Regions from separate parts of the Staphylococcus condimenti genome, predicted to be linked through region 1. Evidence: predicted binding sites of a transcription regulator. Region 1 holds the regulator's gene; each other region holds the start of a gene.
The links. The regulator Rex, encoded in region 1, represses fermentation and respiration genes when NADH is low (regulators of the CRP and FNR family bind a similar motif). The targets are predictions, from matches to a motif close to TTGTGAAATATTTCACAA.
Positions count from the first base shown of each region.

Region 2: a site for Rex is predicted at 2,003-2,020, ahead of A4G25_RS00685 (L-lactate dehydrogenase). Genes of this name have one in related genera too.
Region 3: a site for Rex is predicted at 1,401-1,418, ahead of pflB (formate C-acetyltransferase). Genes of this name have one in related genera too.

Region 1 covers NZ_CP015114.1:2,587,489-2,590,780, reverse strand. The annotation lists gene A4G25_RS12440 (YeeE/YedE family protein) at 1-769, shown strand, start outside; gene A4G25_RS12435 (sulfurtransferase TusA family protein) at 796-1,020, shown strand; gene A4G25_RS12430 (redox-sensing transcriptional repressor Rex) at 1,068-1,712, opposite strand; gene A4G25_RS12425 (ABC-F family ATP-binding cassette domain-containing protein) at 2,309-3,292, shown strand, end outside.
Region 2 covers NZ_CP015114.1:102,726-106,017, forward strand. The annotation lists gene A4G25_RS00675 (proline dehydrogenase family protein) at 1-779, opposite strand, end outside; gene A4G25_RS00680 (alpha/beta fold hydrolase) at 1,035-1,865, shown strand; gene A4G25_RS00685 (L-lactate dehydrogenase) at 2,058-3,014, shown strand; gene mnmM (tRNA 5-(aminomethyl)-2-thiouridylate-methyltransferase MnmM) at 3,079-3,292, opposite strand, start outside.
Region 3 covers NZ_CP015114.1:2,102,389-2,105,680, reverse strand. The annotation lists gene pflB (formate C-acetyltransferase) at 1-1,325, opposite strand, end outside; gene A4G25_RS10035 (DUF488 domain-containing protein) at 1,596-1,967, opposite strand; gene A4G25_RS10030 (DUF3021 domain-containing protein) at 3,075-3,292, opposite strand, start outside.

The DNA.
Region 1 (3,292 bases):
AATAGGAAGTTGGCTTGCTCTAATCTCTTACGCCATCTTCTCAGCTATTACAAAAGCAGGTTTGCTTAAACCTGTGATGGAAAAGTTAAATTCAAAAACTAATGTTAATGCAGATATGTCTGCGAGTACAGGAATTCCTGCATGGATTTTTGTTATTGGTCTTGTCGCAGTTACAGGCTATTTTGTTGTCAGAACACTACGCAAACCAAAACCTAAAATTGCAGTACCTAAATTGAAACAACGCTATACAGGTATACGTCATTTCTTCTTCGAGAAAAAATTCCATCCTTTTATTGCAGCGATTGCTGTTGGTTTAATTGCTTTAATTGCTTGGCCTATGAGTTATTCTACAGGTCGAGAAGGTGGACTTGGGATTACAACACCTTCTTCAAACTTAGTACAGTTCATACTGTCTGGTAAAACTTCATTTTTAGATTGGGGTGTATTCTTAGTTCTAGGTATCTTTATCGGATCTTACATTGCTGCGAAAGGTTCAAGAGAGTTTGCTTGCAGACTTCCTGATAAAAAAACACTTCGCAATAGTGTAATTGGCGGTGCCTTTATGGGATTTGGCGCTTCAGTAGCCGGCGGATGCTCAATTGGAAATGGCTTAGTAGCAACAGCTGCTCTTTCATGGCAAGGTTGGATTGCTTTAGCAGCTATGATTTTGGGTACATGGTTTATGAGTTACTTCTTATTTGTAAAGCCTATGAAAGCTATGCAAAAATCGACTAAACAAAACGCAGCACGTCCAGCTGCACAATCTTAAATTCAAATCACTTAAGGAGTGTTTACATGTTACATGAATTAGGAACCGTAGGAATGGTTTGTCCCTTCCCATTAATTGAAGCACAGAAAAAAATGCAGACTCTAGATGTCGGTGATGAATTGAAAATCGATTTTGACTGCACGCAAGCAACAGAAGCTATCCCAAACTGGGCGGCTGAAAATAATTATCCAGTTACTAATTATGAACAAATTGGTGATGCATCTTGGACAATTACAGTTCAAAAAGCTTAAATTAACATCAAAAAGACGCTCCAAATTAAATTTTGGAACGTCTTTTTTCAGTTACTGCTGCGTAGGTTGTTCATAAAAAATAAAAGCGATTGCAATTCAATACCTAAATCAATTTGATGAACAGAAACATCATCAGGTACATCAATTCGAGTAGGTGTGAAATTTAAGATACCTTTCACTCCGCCTTCTACGATTTGATTCGCTGCTTCTTGTGCTGCACTGCCAGGTGTTGTTAAAATTACTACATCTAGCTCTGCACTTTTCAAAACAGATTGAAGATCTTGCATTTTATTTACGATAACATTGCCGACTTTTGTACCGACGATATCTTCGCGAATATCAAAAGCTTCAGTAATAACCATTTCATCATGGATAGAAAAGTTATAAGAAAGCAATGCTTTACCTAAATTTCCTACTCCGACCAGACCGATTTTAATCGTATCGCTCTCGCTGATTTTACTTTTAAAAAATTCCAACAAACTTTCAACATTATAGCCGTAACCTTTCTTACCTAATTCTCCAAAGTAAGAAAAATCTCTTCTGATAGAAGCAGAATCGATATCTAAGGCTTCACTGATAGTTTTAGAATTAACTCGATCAATTCCCTTTTCATGAAGTTGATTGACAAGTCTGTAATAGAGCGGCAAACGTTTTAAGGTCGCACGAGGAATATTATTTTTTTGATTACTCAATTTGTTTACCCCCACATCTTCAAAAACTATTATTTATGAACAAGTTCTAATCTCTCATGTAAATACTGTAATAGACTTTGTTGATTGTAAAAAATGAATAGTTCAGAAAAAATACTTTTAGTTTTTCTAAACTTATTTTTTGAGGAGATTACAACGTTCAAATAGTTTTTATTATATATTGTAACTACGTTAATCTTCCTAGATTAAAGGATTAAAGCATTTTTATTAACTAAGTATACCTTATGTACCTCTAAAAATAAATAACTGTAAAAGTAACTTTCTATGAACAATTTAACCGTTAATAACGCATATTCTAGTTATAATTCTTCTGTTATTTTTCAGTGATGTAGTTACCATTATACGTTTAAATATATAATTTGAACACATGATTTCGTAACAAACTTAATACAAGCTAATATTTATTAGTGATTTTGATGTAAAATAGTACTATATTTCATTAAAGGAAATTCGTGATATTTAATAGGCAGAACTACTATTTCCACTTATAATGGAAGGTAAGTGATGATACAGAGCGAAAAGAAAGGAGGTCTACGAGCCAGTTTTTAATTTAACATGCTGACTCGTAAACATACGACATGATTTTATTACAACTTAACGATGTCTCTAAATCGTTCGATGGTGAAGAAATCTTTAACGATGTTCACTTCGAAGTAAAGAGCCACGAAAAAATAGGAATCGTCGGCAGAAATGGTGCCGGTAAATCTACTTTAATGAAAATTATTGCCGGAGTCGATGGGTATGACGAAGGCCATATTTCTAAAATCAAAAATTTAAAAGTTGGTTATCTGACTCAGCAAATGACCTTAGATACTAACCATACTGTATGGGAAGAAATGTCAAAACCCTTTGCGAAATTAAAGCAAATGGAAGCAGATATGCAAGCAGAAACAGCGTGGTTGGCTGAACATGCTGAAGAATATGAATCTGAAACATTCAAAGCGCATATGTCTAAATATGAAACGCTTTCCAATCAATTTGAACGATTAGAAGGTTATCAATATGAAAGTAAAATCAAAACAGTTCTTCATGGTTTGGATTTTTCAGAAGAGGATTTTCATCGTCCCGTTAATGATTTCAGTGGCGGTCAAAAAACACGTTTATCTCTTGCTCAAATGTTATTAAGCGAACCTGACTTATTATTACTCGATGAACCGACCAACCACTTAGATATGGAAACAACACAATGGTTAGAAGATTACTTGAATTATTTTAAAGGCGCTATTGTGATTATCAGTCACGATCGCTTCTTCCTAGATAAAACAGTAAATCAGATTTATGATGTCGCTTTAGGAGCTGTTCAGCATTATGTCGGCAACTACAGTAAATTTATTACTCAACGCGACCAATATTATGAGAAACGCATGCAAGAATACGAACGTCAACAAGCTGAGATAAAGCGTCTTGAAACTTTTGTTGAAAAAAATATCACACGTGCCTCAACAAGCGGTATGGCAAAAAGTCGTCGAAAAGTATTAGAAAAAATCGAACGTATCGATAAACCGATGTTAGACGCAAGAAGTGCAAACATTCAATTTGATTTCGACCGCAATACCGGAAAT
Region 2 (3,292 bases), 170 kb from region 1:
TATGCAAGGTCAGTACGGAATCCAAATAACATTTGGAATTCAAAATCATCTCTGTTGATATTGTTTTCTTCAACAAATTTTTTCACGTGATCGATAATTTTATCATCGTGAGTTGCGATAGATGTAAAATTCTTCGCATTTTTCAGTCTTTTTTCGATTAAAGAAATATAGTTCGCATCAATATCCTCTTTATTTTGGTATGCAATAGATGCATTTTCTTTATAAGCACCTTTAACGAGTCGTAATCGAATGTGCGGGTATTTTTCTACCATATCAGTAGCTGTATATAGATAAGCTTGGATAACAGTACCGACGTTATCATACTCTTTTGAAATATCATCTAACACATGTAAGATGTCATCAAGACCTTCAAATTTTTCTGTGTCGATGTTAACGTGTCTATTATCTAATTCCTTTGCTTTAGCAACAATTTCTCTAAGGTTTCTTTCAGCCAAATCTAAATCAAATTCAGCACCCAACTGACTGATTTTAATTGATAGATGTGCTTTAACATCGTTATCATGCATGGCTTGTAAGACTTTAAGGATAATGTTTTTTTCAATTAAACTCTCTTCTTCAGTACCAACAAATTCACCAAGACAGTCAACTGTCACTGTAATCCCCTTATCGTTTAATTCACGGATTGTTTTAATAAGATCATCTAATGAATTGCCAACTACAACTTTGCTTGCCCCGAGCACTGGCCCATATTTCTTAGCTGAATTGTTTAAAAATGTATTATTAGATAATCCGATAAAAAAATCTTTGACAAGTGACATAGTAATTCCTCCCATACAACTATATTGAAATTAGTGTATCATGTTTCAATAATGTATGAAAACGTTAACAATATATAAAAGTACACTATATATTAAAATATTACAAAATCAGTAAACAATGTTAAAATAATTTTTCATCAAATGATTTAAATAATACTCGATTTTAAAGAAAGGTACTGTGCTCAAAATAGATTTTAAGGACTTCCTTTTGATACAATAGATTTAAATATTATTAGTAGAAGGGTAGTCGTTGATATGTGGAAGTGGGAAACAGAAAGTGAAGCAAAAGGAGTTATTGTTATTGCTCATAATTTATTAGAACATACTGGAAGATATGCATATGTCATTACTTCATTAAGAAGGAATGGATATCATGTTATTATGGGTGACTTGCCAGGTCAAAGTCAGACATCACGTTCTAATAAAGGTCAAATTGACAACTTTGAAGTCTATCACGAACATATCCTAGAGTGGTTAAGAATAGCAAGTGAATATAAGTTGCCCACATTTTTAATGGGTGTAGGATTAGGCGGTTTAATTACATTAAACTTACTTGAAAGAACAGAATTACCGATTGAAGGTATTATACTCTTATCTCCACTTGTAGCTTTTCAAAAAAATAATAAAACACGAAAGAACATGCTGACATCAAATGTGGGTGCGGGTGTTAAAGATATGCGTTTTAATTTAGGTATTGAGCCTGAGCATTTAACGCGAAATGAAGAGGTAATAGAAGAAACAAAACAAGATGGATTGATGTTGAAAAAAGTTTCTTATCATTGGTATAAAGAAGTAGTAAATGTAATGAAAAAGACAATGGAGCATTTGGAAGATATCCAAAGTATTCCGATGTGTTTAATGTTTGGTAAAGATGACAAGGTATTAGAAACTGAAGCCATTTTAGAAATTAAAAATCGGGTCAAATCTGATGAGCTTTATTTTAAAGCTTGGGATGGTTTATATCATGAGATTCATAACGAACCAGAGCGTCCTTTAGTAATGCGTTATATTTTAAGTTATTTAAATAATAAAGTGAATGCGCTTGGATTTATACCTAATGATGTTGATGATCAAATTGAAATATAAAGCAGTGTAACCAGCAACTTTTCCACAATTGTTGCTGGTTTTTTTAATAGCTTTTCCTAAAATAAAAATTTTTAAAATATTATCGTTAGAATGAAGAAAAATGATTGCTTTTCACAACGATAACTGGTATCTTTATTATGTGAAATAAATCACATAAGGAAAGTGATTTTTGAAAAAGGAAGGGTAAGTAATATGAAAAATATAAAAGCAAATAAAGTAGTATTAGTGGGCGATGGCGCTGTTGGTTCAAGTTATGCTTTTGCTATGGTAGCACAAGGTGTAGCAGATGAATTCTTCATTGTTGATATTGCTGAAGAAAAAGTTAAAGGTGACGTTCTCGATTTGAATCACGGCATGCCTTATGGAGAATCACCGTCAATTGTTAAAGCAGGATCATATGCAGATTGCTCTGATGCAGATTTAGTTGTAATTACAGCTGGTGCGCCCCAAAAACCAGGTGAAACGCGATTTGATTTAGTTGAAAAAAATACTAAGATTTTCAAATCAATTGTGGGTCAAATTATGGACAGCGGTTTTGATGGTATTTTCTTGATTGCTGCAAACCCAGTAGATGTATTAACTTATGTCACTAAAAAAGTTTCAGGTTTACCTAAAGAGCGTGTTATAGGTTCAGGTACTATTTTAGATACAGCACGTTTCAAATACGAATTAGGTGCAGAATTCGGCGTTGCACCTGAAAGTGTAAATGCAAGTATTATTGGTGAACATGGTGATTCTGAGTTAGCAGTATGGTCTCAAGCGAGTATTGCTGGACAAAATTTACACGATATTTTAAAAAGTAACCCAGAAAAAGAAAAACGTATCGAAGAAATATTCTTAAATACGCGTGATGCAGCATATGATATTATCCAAGCTAAAGGCGCAACATATTATGGTATTGCTATGGGATTACTTCATATTACTAAAGCAATTTTACGCAACCAAAACCTTGTATTGACTGTATCTAGTTATTTAGAAGGTGAGTATGGCAACGAAGATGTTTATATTGGTGTTCCAACACTTGTAAACCGTGCAGGTGCAGTTAAAATTTATGAAACACCATTAAATGACAAAGAAACTGAAGAATTTAACCATTCAGTTGAAGTTTTAAAAGATATTACAAAAAGTGTAGATAAATTATTTCAATAATTTTAAATAAGCAAAACGTCCGCAGAACTTTTTAATTTCTGCGGACGTTTTGCTTTATTGATTTTTATCTTTTTTCGATGGCACAAATATAAGGCGGGTTATTACGTTGGTTAATAAAACCATACTGTAATATATGTGCTTTTTGTTGATCGAAATTTTTAAGGTACTGATATACTGTCTCACTCTCTATTTTTCCTTCAGGATGTCCTGGATAGATAACGAGGACAATAATTCCTTCAGATGATAACATTTCAAAAATATCCTCTATTGCTTTGATA
Region 3 (3,292 bases), 490 kb from region 1:
TTAATCGCATATAATAATGTTTTTGCTAAGTTTGCACGTGCACCGAAGAATTGCATTTGTTTACCAATGCGCATTGCTGATACACAACAAGCAATACCATAATCATCGCCATAACTTTCACGCATTAAATCGTCATTTTCATATTGGATAGAGCTTGATTTAATACTCATTTCAGCACAATATGCTTTAAAGTTTTCTGGTAAACGCTGTGACCATAATACAGTTAAGTTTGGTTCAGGAGCAGGTCCTAAGTTATCTAAAGTGTGTAAGAAGCGGAAAGAGTTCTTAGTAACCATTGCACGACCATCTAAACCTACACCTCCGATAGATTCAGTTACCCAAGTCGGGTCTCCTGAGAACAACTCATTATAATCAGGTGTACGTGCGAATTTAACCAAACGTAATTTCATAATGAAGTGATCCACAATTTCTTGTACTTCACGTTCTGTTAAGATACCTTCTTGCAAATCACGTTCTGCATAAATATCTAAGAATGTAGACGTACGTCCTAAACTCATCGCTGCACCATTTTGTTCTTTAATTGCAGCAAGGTAAGCTAGATACAACCATTGAACCGCTTCTTTAAAGTTTTCAGCTGGACGGCTGAGATCAAATCCATAACGTTCACCTAAAACTTTTAATTCTTTTAACGCACGGTATTGTTCAGAAAGTTCCTCACGCAAACGAATTGTACCTTCATCCATCACAGTCGACATATTGTTATAGTCGTTCAATTTTTCTTCCATTAAGAAATCAATACCGTATAATGCAACACGACGGTAATCTCCGATAATACGTCCACGTCCATATGCATCCGGCAATCCTGTGATAATACCCGCTTTACGGCATGCCAGCATTTCTTTTGAATAGGCATCGAACACACCTTGGTTATGTGTTTTACGTAAATCAGTGAAAATACGTTCTGTTTCCTTATCTAATTCATAACCATATGCTTCACAAGCAGCTTTTGCCATACGAATACCGCCGAAAGGCTGCATAGAACGTTTAAATGGTTTTTCTGTTTGAACACCTACAATTTGTTCTAATTCTTCATTCAAATAACCTGCATCATGCGATAGGATTGTGGAAGCAACTTTTGTATCCATATCCCACATACCGCCGCGTTCACGTTCTTCACGTGTTAACTCCATCACTTGGTCCCATAAATCACTTGTAGCTCGTGTAGGTGATTCAAGGAACGATGAATCTCCGTTATACAACGTATAATTCAACTGAATAAAGTTTCTGACATCCACTTCTGAAGACCATTTACCTTTTTTAAAGCTTGCCCATGGTGATTTTCTTTCTTTGATCGTTTCAACCATAATAATCCCTCCGTTGGATTTAATGTGATGTTTTTATAAAGCATGTTACCGTTTTCACAATGAGTATACTTAATCTTGTGAAAAAAATCACTTAATTTCCGAAGGATTTTATATAGTTGTGTCTACCTTGTGAAACTGTATTATATATTTGTACTATATGATACATAGTGTATTAGAACAGTTATTATTCTATTACATAAAAAATAAGTTAGATGACAGTATAGACATCTAACTTCTAAAATTTGTTAATTGATAATGATAGCTATTTTATTATTTATAACCTTGTTCTTTTAAATATTCTTTCAACACAACTGCTTGGTTATGTTCTTCATCTTTAGCAGAATATAATAAGATAACATCTTTACGTGCATCATCAATAATACCTTCTAATACTTTCAACTCGTCATGCTGTTCTTTATTATTTTTCAACTCATCAATATATTTCTTTTTAAAATCATCGAACTTGTCTGGATCATGACCAAACCATTTACGTAATTCTGTACTTGGACCGATATTTTTCATCCATTCATCTAAATTCGCATTTTCTTTTGAAATACCACGAGGCCACACACGATCAACAAGCACGCGTACACCATCATTTTTTGCTTTATCTTCATAAATTCGTTCTACTTTAATAACCATAGCTCTTCCTCACTTTCTTTTTTTAAAGTTTAATGCTCTTTAATATTCAAATACCCTTGCTTTATCGGCACAAACAAAACTACTTCAATGTTCAATATACGCCTCTCGCTAAGTGTTGAGCAGCATCACTGTGGTAGAACAGAAAATTTCAATTGTTACAGCCAATTAAACAGGTTCACAATAATGTCACAGGTGCAAAAAATTTTAGTTCATATTTAGTGATTTTCCTCACATTCTTTGTTAGAGTTATATGTGAAATAGATAACAAAGTTGTTGTAAGCGGATTTGCTGTTCAAGAGAGCGTAGAGATATGAACAGATGATAGATATGCGCTTTTAGCAACGCTATCTATTCAGTTATTACATCCAGCGAAGATTAGAGATTCAATGAGTTTTCTAATCTAAACGCTAATCAGTGAACGAGTTCATCTTAGATTCTGCACCTTAGAAATCATCAAGAAACAGAAATACTGTGGTAGGAATTTCTGTTTCGCAGTACTTCATCTAACACTACGTTACCCCGCGTATTGATGAGTCTGCAGCAAGTATATTTCAGGAGGTGACTTTCGTTTTCCAGGTGATATTGACGATAGGTTAATCCCCCGTTAATACATCGTTATCTGACAATTTTATAAACAAGCAATGAATCAAATGTGAGTTTCCCCAAGCTCCAAGCATTCAGCCTTATATTATACATTCATTCATTGAAACCGGCTCCCCAACCGATTTCAACCAACTCCCAATAATCCCTAGAATGTAAATATTATCGGCAATAAAGTCTTGTGATAAATTGTTAATATCTGCTGATATCGAAACATTTGTATATGTTAAATTATTAATGCTTAATTCAAATGAAGACAGTTCGAATGATAGAGGATTCGACATCGGATTCACTGAATTAAGACATGATTACCCCTTATAATTGTAGGCAAAGCAAGTAATCAAAACATTAAAAACAATCTTATTAAATGTAGCTCCTATTAAATATACAAAAAGAATCGAAGTAATGAATACCTCCCCTTTAGGTTTCATTACTGTAACTCCTTAAAAATTGATATTGTTAAAATGTGAGAGAAGGTTCCCCCAAACCTTCTCTCTTTTTTGTTATTTATTGGTTTAATTTTTTATTGATCATATCTACTAAAGCTTTGTTTTTAAAATAATTCACTATCCATATAATGGCATATACAAAGATAAAAATACCTGTAAAGAATAAGATGTCAGCTAAAGTTAACGGGAACCATCCTGCCAAAATTGCTAGGGGCAGAAATCCTATATAGCAAATGACAATATGCAGCACTGTCTTTTTTAATAAACTCCAATCCG